Regions from separate parts of the Paenarthrobacter sp. NPDC090517 genome, predicted to be linked through region 3. Evidence: riboswitches for the same ligand, from Rfam matches in the RefSeq annotation. Region 3 holds a riboswitch; each other region holds the start of a gene.
The links. Region 3 has a riboswitch for cyclic di-AMP ahead of ACIQTW_RS09305 (hypothetical protein). Riboswitches for the same ligand answer to the same signal wherever they lie in the genome.
Positions count from the first base shown of each region.

Region 1: another riboswitch for cyclic di-AMP. It lies ahead of ACIQTW_RS15340 (C40 family peptidase); the one in region 3 lies ahead of ACIQTW_RS09305 (hypothetical protein).
Region 2: another riboswitch for cyclic di-AMP. It lies ahead of ACIQTW_RS11385 (NlpC/P60 family protein); the one in region 3 lies ahead of ACIQTW_RS09305 (hypothetical protein).

Region 1 covers NZ_JBIVXN010000004.1:387,590-390,855, reverse strand. Annotated here, with positions in the region: gene ACIQTW_RS15350 (metal-dependent transcriptional regulator) at 1-393, shown strand, start outside; cyclic di-AMP (ydaO/yuaA leader) riboswitch at 578-819, shown strand; gene ACIQTW_RS15345 (M23 family metallopeptidase) at 824-1,660, shown strand; cyclic di-AMP (ydaO/yuaA leader) riboswitch at 1,799-1,968, shown strand; gene ACIQTW_RS15340 (C40 family peptidase) at 1,973-2,716, shown strand; gene ACIQTW_RS15335 (NlpC/P60 family protein) at 2,815-3,266, shown strand, end outside.
Region 2 covers NZ_JBIVXN010000002.1:551,885-555,150, forward strand. Annotated here, with positions in the region: gene ACIQTW_RS11380 (FAD-binding protein) at 8-700, shown strand; gene ACIQTW_RS11385 (NlpC/P60 family protein) at 820-1,617, opposite strand; cyclic di-AMP (ydaO/yuaA leader) riboswitch at 1,621-1,812, opposite strand; gene ACIQTW_RS11390 (copper resistance protein CopC) at 1,963-2,595, opposite strand; gene ACIQTW_RS11395 (NCS2 family permease) at 2,710-3,266, shown strand, end outside.
Region 3 covers NZ_JBIVXN010000002.1:94,212-97,477, forward strand. Annotated here, with positions in the region: gene ACIQTW_RS09300 (ATP-binding protein) at 1-1,309, shown strand, start outside; cyclic di-AMP (ydaO/yuaA leader) riboswitch at 1,419-1,606, shown strand; gene ACIQTW_RS09305 (hypothetical protein) at 1,608-2,462, shown strand; gene ACIQTW_RS09310 (glycosyltransferase) at 2,633-3,266, shown strand, end outside.

The sequences.
Region 1 (3,266 bases), on a different contig from region 3:
TGTCGCTGGGAGCATGTCATGAGTGAGCGCGTGGAGCGTCGGCTCTACGAGCTACTGGAGCACCCCACGGAATCTCCCTATGGCAATCCCATTCCGGGTCTTGAAGCGCTTGGTGGCCTTGCCAGCCAGCCCTTCCCCCGGCTTGATGTCAACCTGCTGCAGGCCATGGACGGCTACGCTACCGATTCCCGCGTGGTGGTCAGCCGCCTGGCGGAGCCCATCCAGGTGGAGCCGGAGCTTCTTACCCAGTTGGACGAAGGCGGGATCCGTCCCGGAGCGAGCGTGTCCCTGGAACGCGTCGGCGAATACATCTCGGTCCGGGTCCCTGGTATTGAAGGCGCTTTGGAACTGCCTCCTGAAGTTGCCGCGCACGTCTTCGTCTCGCTCAGCTGACCGGGCGCTGGGTCAGTACAGTGTCAAACCTCACTTTTGGGCCTTCAGCGCGCGTGTGACCTGCGGTTTTTCGGAATTGATGATAAAGGGCTGCTGCGCTCAGCCCGTTCTTGTTGATAACGAATTTATTACCGAAGGCCTTAATCCCCTATAGTTATTTACTAGCGCTGATACCAAAGCGTTACCTGATCCGGAGCCGAGCTCTGCCAGCGGATCAGGTGTGTTATCCACCACTGGCAGAGGCGGGGGAACCACAAGCGGCTGTCTAAAGAAGCAGCCTTGGGGTGAAGTCCGCAGCAGAAGTGCCCACGTATGCAAGTCCCTCTTGGGATACCTGTGTGCCGTGAGCGCCTCGTGCGGACCGGGTCTTTGTACTCTCTGACCCGAATCCGACAGCTAACTTCGCAGGCTTTTGAGAGAGGAACAGAGTTTGACATCGCAGAACGTCAGGGGCCGCCGCCGCGCGTCCGGCCCCGCTGCTGAGCTGCGGCCAGCCACCGTCGTAACGGAGATCCGGCCTCGCGACACCGAGCGTCAGGTGCGCCGCCGTAAGAGCCCGTTGCGCCAGGTTGCCGACTTCGCCGCTGCCAGCGGCGTCGGGCAGAAGGCCGGTGTTGCGCTAGCCGCCACCGGACTTGCCCTGACTGTCGGCCTGCCTGCCACAAGTCCCGTCATGGCTACCTCGGAATCAGGCCAGACTGAGTCTGCCCTTGCCGTTGCCGCACCCGCGGGCAGCCAGCCCGAGGTTTCCGCTGCTGCATCAGCCAAGATCGACTTCAGCCGCGCAGCCGTCGCTACTGCTGCCGACCCGGACGGGAAGTTGAAGCAGTTGCTCAGCGCCCAATCGGCTGACAGCATCCAGCGGGCCTCATCCGTTGGCAGCATGGCAAGCCCCCTTGACACGCTCACCACGGCATCCCCCTTCGGCTACCGCATCAGCCCCCTCACGGGTGGCGCCGGTGATTTCCACCGTGGCCAGGACTTCGTTGCCCAGTGCGGTACGGCTGTTCATGCTGCAGCCACCGGTAAGGTCACCTTCGCCGGATGGCACGAGTATGGCGGAGGCAACCGCGTGGTCGTTGACCACGGTAACGGCCTCGAGACCACGTATAACCACCTGTCGTCCTTCACCGTCAAGGTGGGACAGACCGTTAACCGTGGCGACACCGTTGCACTCAGCGGCACCACGGGCGCTTCCACTGGCTGCCACCTCCACTTTGAGGTCCAGGTCAACGGTGAAGTCGTAGACCCCATGGGTTGGCTCTAAGCCATTTGATGGTTGCCTCTCGCATTCGAGAGTCACCCCGTGACCTGAATGTGACATTCGCGTTCAACTGTTGTAGCGTACAGAGCGCATCGGCTTTTTAGGGGGTCGATGCACTTGAGTGGATTGCCTAGCTCTGCCACCGCTCAAGGTCCGTTCGCATAAATCGTCTGGCAGGGGCGGGGGAACCACTTCCGGTCTTCGAAAGAAGGCCTTGGGGTTAAGTCGCAAAAGCTTCCTTGGAAGCAGCGCGGCCGGATGACTCCCATCCGAATCCGACAGCTCACCTCGCAGGCATTGGGAGAGGCTACCTACGTGTCATCACGCACTACCCCTGCGCGCCATCGCGCCCAAACGGTTCGCACGAATCCGTTGAATACGCTTTCCAAGGCTGTTTCATCCAACGCAGGAACTGTGGGTCGTCAGGCCGCCGTCCTGGCAGCAGCCTCAGGCCTCGTCCTCACCGTCGGCTTGCCGGCACAAGCCGCAGATACCGACGTTTCCAAGTCGGAGGCCTCCAGCACCCAACAACTGGCTGTTACCGCGGTTGTCACGGCAGAGCCAACAGCTACCGTTTCCTTCGAGAGCCCCACCGTGGCTACCAAGGAAGCTCCCAAGGCAGTCCAGCGCGCCGCGCGCGTTACCGAGCGTGCAGCGGCCAGCACTGAAGAAAAAGCTGAAGCGGTCACCGCGAAGTCATCCAAGGCCAAGGATTCGGCCTCAAGCGCAGCTGCGTCCGGTCTAGCCGCCATTGCCTACACCGGCATCGGCTCTCCCTACGTTTGGGGCGGCACCACACCGAACGGTTGGGATTGCTCCGGCTTCACCCAGTGGGTCTATGCACAGGCCGGCATCAGCATCCCCCGCGTCAACGCCTGGACGGCCATGACGCCCACCAGCGCTCCTGCTCCCGGCGACCTTGTCATGCAGAACGGCGGAGCCCACGTGGGCATCTACGTCGGCAACGGCATGATGATCAGCGCCTTGAATCCCGGCCAGGGAACGCTGCTGCACTCCGTAGCGTCCACCGGCACCTCATCGTTCTACACCCTCCGCTAGAAATTATCCGGTTCGGGGTCGGCCAGCATGCCCCCAACGTTGGCCAACCCATTACCCGCGTGCATCCCAACTGCACGCGGATACGAAAAGAGAAAATCATGACCAGTGCAAACAAGCTTGCACGGCACCGCGCTGAGGCCCCCAAGACCAGCTCGCTTGCCGTCATCGCGAAGGCCGTTAGCGACAACGCCGGTGGCGTTGGCCGCCAGGCAGCAGTTATTGCCGCTGCTTCAGGCCTGGTCCTGACCAGTGGAATCGCCGCCAACGCTGCCGACACCAACGTGGACCGCGAATCGACTTCCACGTCCACCCTCGACGTGCAGTCGGTAGTCCAGGCCACCATCGCCGCGGACTCCACGGTTGCCATTTCTTACGAGCGCCCTGTGGTCACCACGGTGGAAGCCCCGGCTCCCGTGGTCGTCGAGGAAGCCCCGGCCAAGGTTGAAGCCAAGGTCGAAACCAAAAAGGCAACCGCGGCTACCGCCAACGCAGCTCCGGCAGCCAATGCAACCGTTGCCGTCAGCAACGCGACCCCCGCCCCGGCGGCTCC
Region 2 (3,266 bases), 460 kb from region 3:
CCAAGCAGTGTCACTCACGCCTGATTCCGGCACGGAGCGCACCACCACCGTGGTCATCGGAGCCGGCCTGTCCGGCTTGGCAGTTGCCAGTGAGCTCAGCCGCTATGGCGTGGGCTCAATCGTCGTGGACGGGTTCGGCGCACTGTCCACCACAGGTCCTTCCGTCCATACAGGCATGCTTCAACGCACTGAGGTGGCCGATCCTGCGGCCATGCAGGAACGCAACGAGATCCTCCGACACCTGCGGAACTACGCCGCCAACCATCAACTGGACGTTCGCAACACCACCCGCGCCGTCCGCCTTGATTTCCTGGGTTCGGACCCCTCCCGGCAAATCGGATACGGACTGGCCGCAAGCATGACCACAGCCGGCCTGAGGACCGGACTCCACGTATCCGGCCCCCTCGAATCCACTCCACGCCAATGGGCGGTCCACACAGCGAACGGCGTCCTCCTGGCGGACCACGTAGTAGTGACGCGCTGCGCCCAAAGCCAGTTACGCCGCATGCTCGCCGAACTTGGAATAGCCGTTGGCCAAAACTTCGCGGCCGCCATGCGGGCGGTAGGGATGCACCTGGTGGGCGTTGGGGACCTTATCACCCCGTCTCCCAAGGAAGTGCTGCGGCAAGCCAAGGCAGTGGGCCAAGCCATCTCCTCCAAGGTGGCCCTACCCGCAGGTCCGGGCATCGCCCTCGCCTAGGGGCACGCCGCCTAACTTTTCCTGCTGAACATAAACAAACAGAACTTAACGCCAAAAGCCGGTGCCTTCAAAGAAATTACTCTTTGAAGGCACCGGCCTTTGAACTGAAGCGTGAGGCTTTATGCGCCAGCGCGTACGTAGGTCAGGGGACCCGTTGCGGTCAACCAGCTGATCGGGTGGATGCCCGTCTGGTTGCCGTTGATGCCACCGCTGATTGCCTGGCCGTTGCCGATGTAGATAGCAACGTGGCCGGACTGGACGATCATGTCACCGGGCTGGGGGGTGCTAACAACCTTGCCGTAGTTCATGAACTGCATGGGACCGAGGTCGCCTACCGGGATGCCTGCGGAGCCAAGGGCCTTCTCGACCATGGCGGTGCAGTCCTGGAAGACACCGATCTGTGCGTAAGCCGAGGCGACCATGGCTGCGTTGACGCCGCCAGCGGCGGGGGCAGCAGCTGCAGGAGCAGCGGCAACCGGTGCAGCGGCAACAGGAGCAGCGGCGACCGCAGCCTTAGCGGCGACGGGTGCTTTTGCAGCAGCAGTGGTGACGGCTGCCTTCTTGGCCACGGGGGCCTCAACAACGGGAGCCGGCTTTTCGATGACCGGAGCTGCTACGGAAGCAACGGCCGGACGCTCGAAGTTGACGGTAGCCGTTGCCAGAGCGGTAACAACCTTGGTGGGTGCCTCGGAAACGGTCTCAGCGACCGTTGCGGGGCTGGAGTCGCGCTGAACCGGAGCCTCAGCTGCGTGAGCAGCAATGGAGCCGGTCAAAACGAGGCCCGAGGCTGCTGCGATAACAGCTGCCTGGCGGCCAGCGCCGGAAGCGTTGCTGGCTACTGCCTTCGAGATGGAGATGAACGGATTAGGACGTACGCTGTCCGCCTTACGACGGCCGCGAAGAATGCGTGAAGACATGAAAGAGCCTCTCCCGATGCCTGCGAGGTTAGCTGTCGGATTCGGATGGGAGTCACCCGGCCACTATCCCCCGCTGTTCAGCGGAAGCTTCGTGACTTCACCCCAAGGCACGCTCGAAAGCGACCTAAATTGGGTTCCCCGTCTCTGCCGTAGGTTTGTCTGCGAACGGATTCCGGACTGCGGCAGAGCTAGGCAATCAGGCCGGAAGTGCCCGCTACGTGGAACAGGCACAGGTACTACCGTACGCGATGATTCCACCGAAGTCACATTTAAGTAACGGGAAGTGGGCTTCTGGCGTGTCGCAGTATCCGTTTCGAGATATTCGCAGGTACGTAGAAAACCGCGTTATTCCGCGGAAGTATCGCTGTCCGGGCCGTTGAAAGCGGCAAGTTTCTTCCGCGCGGTAACAGCAAGGTAAATAACGAGACCCACAGCAACAACGGCCAATCCAACAATGCTCCAAGGGAAGGGCTGCGAGGCGTCAGCGGCAGGCTCACTGTTGCCCGTCCCCGGCGCCGCTGTACCGGCCGTGGGGACAGTGGCTGACGGCGCTGATGCCGACGGCGAGGCACCCACCGGGCCAGTCGCCGTCGTCGTGCTTCCCGCGGTGGCGGTGAACGTGAAGGTGCCCTCGATGGGGTGGGAATCCGAGCTGACTACGCGCCATACCACCGTGTATTCACCAGCGGGAGCACCCTGGCGAAGCTTTTGAACAGCCTGGTTGTCGATGATTTCGACCGGACCGTCCGCCCAGTTCTCACCGGCGGCCGTCACGGTTACACCGGAACCGATCGCGAGCGGGCGGTTGTTGAACGTGATGGAGACCGACGCCGGAACTTCCGCAACGCTGGCACCATTGGCTGGCGCGGTTGACTCGGCGACGTCGTGCGCGGACGCCGGAGCCGCGGAAAACAGCAAGGCGGACGCGAAGGCAAGGGCAGCGACGACGGCGGCCAGAAGCGGGCGGATGGTACGCATGGGGCGGTTTCTCCTAGTGTTGGCTTCCTTACAGACTAGGCGAATCGTTCAGAGGGCCCACACCGGACAACATAGGATTTGAGGGCAAACTCCCCTCGATCCCCGGAGACCTTCATGCTGAAACAAGGTTCTGCAATCGACCGCTACTTCAAAATCTCCGAACGTGGGTCCACGTACTCGCGGGAAATCCGTGGCGGCTTCGCGACCTTCTTCGCCATGAGCTACATCGTGGTGCTGAACCCGCTGATCCTCTCCGGACCTGACTCGAGTGGCGCTTCGCTGGGCTTCACGGCCGTGGCAGCCACCACGGCGTTCGTTGCCGGCATCCTGACCATCCTCATGGGCGCGTGGGCCAAACACCCGTTTGCCGTGGCCACAGGCTTGGGCGTCAACGCCTTCGTGGCAGTCACGGTGGCCTCCCATCCCGGGTTGACCTGGCCGGACATGATGGGGCTCGTGGTGTTGTCGGGCGTCACTATGCTCATCCTGGTGCTGACCGGTTTCCGGACAGCCGTGTTCAAGGCAGTTCCGGAGGCCCTGAAGACGGCAATTGTTGTGGGCATCGGACTCTTTATCGCTCTCATTGGTCTGGTCAACGCCGGTTTCGTCCGCCGCATCCCTGATGCCGCCGGGACCACCGTTCCGCTGGGCTTGGGCGTGGACGGCAAGCT
Region 3 (3,266 bases):
GCAGGCGTCCAGCCGCGCGAATGACTTCGGCAGGCCGCCGTCGAACTTTCCGTCATCCCCCGGCAGGCCGGACCCTTTGGAAGCGCGCGGGCAGGCGGCGGGCACGCTCAACGCGAGGATCGACGGCTCCGCTGTGCGTAGCTCGGGTTTGATCGACGCCCAAGGTAACCGCGTCTCGCTCTCAGCAGACGACGAGCAGGTCCTGGTGTCGCTCCCCACGAACAACCACCCCGTGGACCGATCACTGTCCAACGGCGATTACCGGCTGGTGGCAGTCAAGACCACCTATGGCGATGTGATCGTGACGGGCCTGCCGCTCGCGGACAAACAGAGCGCCGAAGCCTCGCTGGTGTGGACCATGGTGCTGGTCTCGCTGGGTGGCCTGGTGGTGATCGGCCTCGTGGGGACGGTCATCATCCGCCGGACCATGCGTCCGCTCGAGCAGCTCTCCGAGGTGGCCACAAAGGTTGCGCGCCTGCCTCTCGACGCCGGTGAGGTGGCACTGGCGGTGCGCGTACCGCCGTCGGCATCCCACCCTGGAACGGAAGTTGGCAGCGTCGGCCATGCCTTGAACCAGATGCTGAACAACGTTTCGAGCGCGCTGGAAGCCCGGCAGGAAAGCGAAACCAAAGTGCGCCAGTTTGTGGCCGATGCCTCGCACGAACTACGAACGCCCCTGACCGCCATCCGGGGCTACACAGAGCTGCTGAGGATGACGGAAACGTTCACCGAGGATGGCCGGAAGTCGCTGGCGCGGGTCCAAAGCCAGTCCGAACGCATGACCACCTTGGTGGAGGACCTTCTACTGCTGGCGCGGCTGGACGAGGGCAAGCCCGTGAAAGTCGAAAACGTAGACCTGACACAGCTGGTCATCGAAACGGTGAGTGACGAGAAAGTCATGGCGCCGGACCACATCTGGCAGCTCCAGCTCCCTGACGAGCCCATCACTGTGCGCGGCGATGCCACCCAACTTCACCAGGTGCTGGCCAATTTGCTGTCCAATGCCCGCAAACACACCGATCCCGGCACCACTGTGGCTACAGGTGTCATGCTCTCCGCCGATGGCAGCGCCGTGGTCACGGTGACGGACAACGGCCCCGGAATTCCTGAAGATTTCCAGGGCCGGATCTTCTCCCGGTTCGCCCGCGCTGATGTCGCAAGATCAGGAACTGAGGGCACCTCCGGACTCGGCTTGTCCATTGTGGAATCCATCGTTTCGGCGCATGGCGGTAGCGTGGAAATGACCTCGCGGCCGGGGCGCACCGAATTCGCCCTTCGATTCCCTACCGTCACCACCGAAGGCATATAACGAATCGGGCAAGGCGACTCACCGGCATCGTGATCTCTGTTACCTAAATGTGACTTCTACGGAATCCTCCTGTACCGTCGAAAGGGTGGGTCGTCCCTAGCAGGCCCACATCCGGGATGCGCCGAGCTCTGCCACTTCCCGGAGTCCGTTCTTTCTCCGAGGCAGAGACGGGGGACCCAGAGTCTCCGGGCCAGGCCACTTTTGGCCGGCCCTTGGGGTGAAGCCGCAGCATGATGCGCGGCCGGATGACCTCATCCGAACCCGACAGCTAACTCCGCAGGCGCTGAGAGGTAATCACATGTCTGAATTTAACGATCAGACGCGCCCTTCCGCGCGTCACAGCGACGAACACAACGCACCGCTCACCAAGTCGCAGTCCGTCCTCAAGAACGCAGCCCGCCAGGGTAAGTCCGGCCACCGCATGTCCGTAGTTGCCGGTGTTGTGGCAGCTGCATTGGGCGTTGCATCGCTCGGAACCGCCGCAAACGCCGCACTGACCCTCCCCGAGGCCAGCCGCGTAGCCGGAACCCAGTCCAGTGCGCAGGTCAACACCAACAAGTCGGCTGAGATCTCTGCTTCCCTGAATGCTGCCGCCGAAAAGGGCGCAGCCGACAGGGCCGCCGCGGATAAGGCCGCCGCAGACAAGGCCGCCGCCGAGAAGGTTGCCGCTGACCAGGCCGCAGCTGCGCAGGCTGCAGCCGAAAAGGCTGCCGCTGATCAGGCTGCTGCCCAGGCCGCAGCTGAGAAGGCTGCTGCTGACGCTGCTGCCAAGCAGGCCGCCGACGCCGCTGCTGCCGCTGCCGCTGCGGAAGCCGCAGCAGCTGCTGCCGCTCCCAAGGCTGTGGATGACCCTGCGGCTGCCAAGGCGTACGCACTCAGCATCCTTGGCAACTACGGTTGGGGCCCGGGCGAAATGACTGCCCTCAACACGCTGTGGGAGAAGGAATCGAACTGGAGGACCACGGCGATGAACGCTTCCAGCGGCGCCTACGGCATCGTCCAGTCCCTGCCTGCTTCCAAGATGGCCACCGTGGGTCCTGACTGGGAAACCAACTACCAGACCCAGATCAAGTGGGGCCTGAACTACATCAAGGAGCGTTACGGATCCCCGTCCGCCGCTCTGGGCTTCCACTTGGCCAACAACTGGTACTAAACCAGACTGCTTGATTGCCGCGCCCGTTGCCGCCGTTCGCACCAGTGCCCACTGGAGCGGATAGCGGGAACGGGTGCGGTTTTGCCGTTTCACAGGTGCGGCGCTTAGTTCACAGTGGGGTCACAGTTGCCGCCTATTCGGCTCATATGGAGTGAGCTGATGCTGAATGTATGACGCTCACAGATCCCAAGCCGGTGATGAATCATCAGCTGCAGCGCTCCCCCGCGGACACACGCGCCTTAGTTCCTACCCTGGACTTCATCATCCCTGTGCTCAACGACGAGACCCAGCTGGAATACAAGCTTCGCAGCCTACACAGCCACCTCGCCGGTTCCTTCCCCCACACATTCCGGATCACCGTCGCGGACAATGCCAGCACGGACAACACCTTGCGGATCGCCGAACGCCTGGCCAGGGAACTCCCCGAGCTATTGGTGGTCCACCTTGAGCAGAGGGGTCGCGGAAACTCGCTCCGCCGGGTCTGGCTTTCCTCGCCCTCACCTCTGCTTGCGTACATGGACCCCCGTCTGACCATCGACCTTTCGGCGGTGGCGCCCCTACTTGCCCCGCTGATCTCCGGGCACTCCGACCTCGCGGTCGGCACGCGACTGGCCAAGGCCTCACACGGGACATTCAGCCGCCACCGTGAGGTCATTGCACGGACCTACAACTTCCTGCTGCGCGTCATGACGGGGGCGCGCTACTCCGATGCCGAGTGCGGCTTCAAAGCCATACGTGCCGACATCGCCCAACAGTTGCTCCCCCACACCCGCGATGAAGCATGGTTCTTCGACACCGAACTGC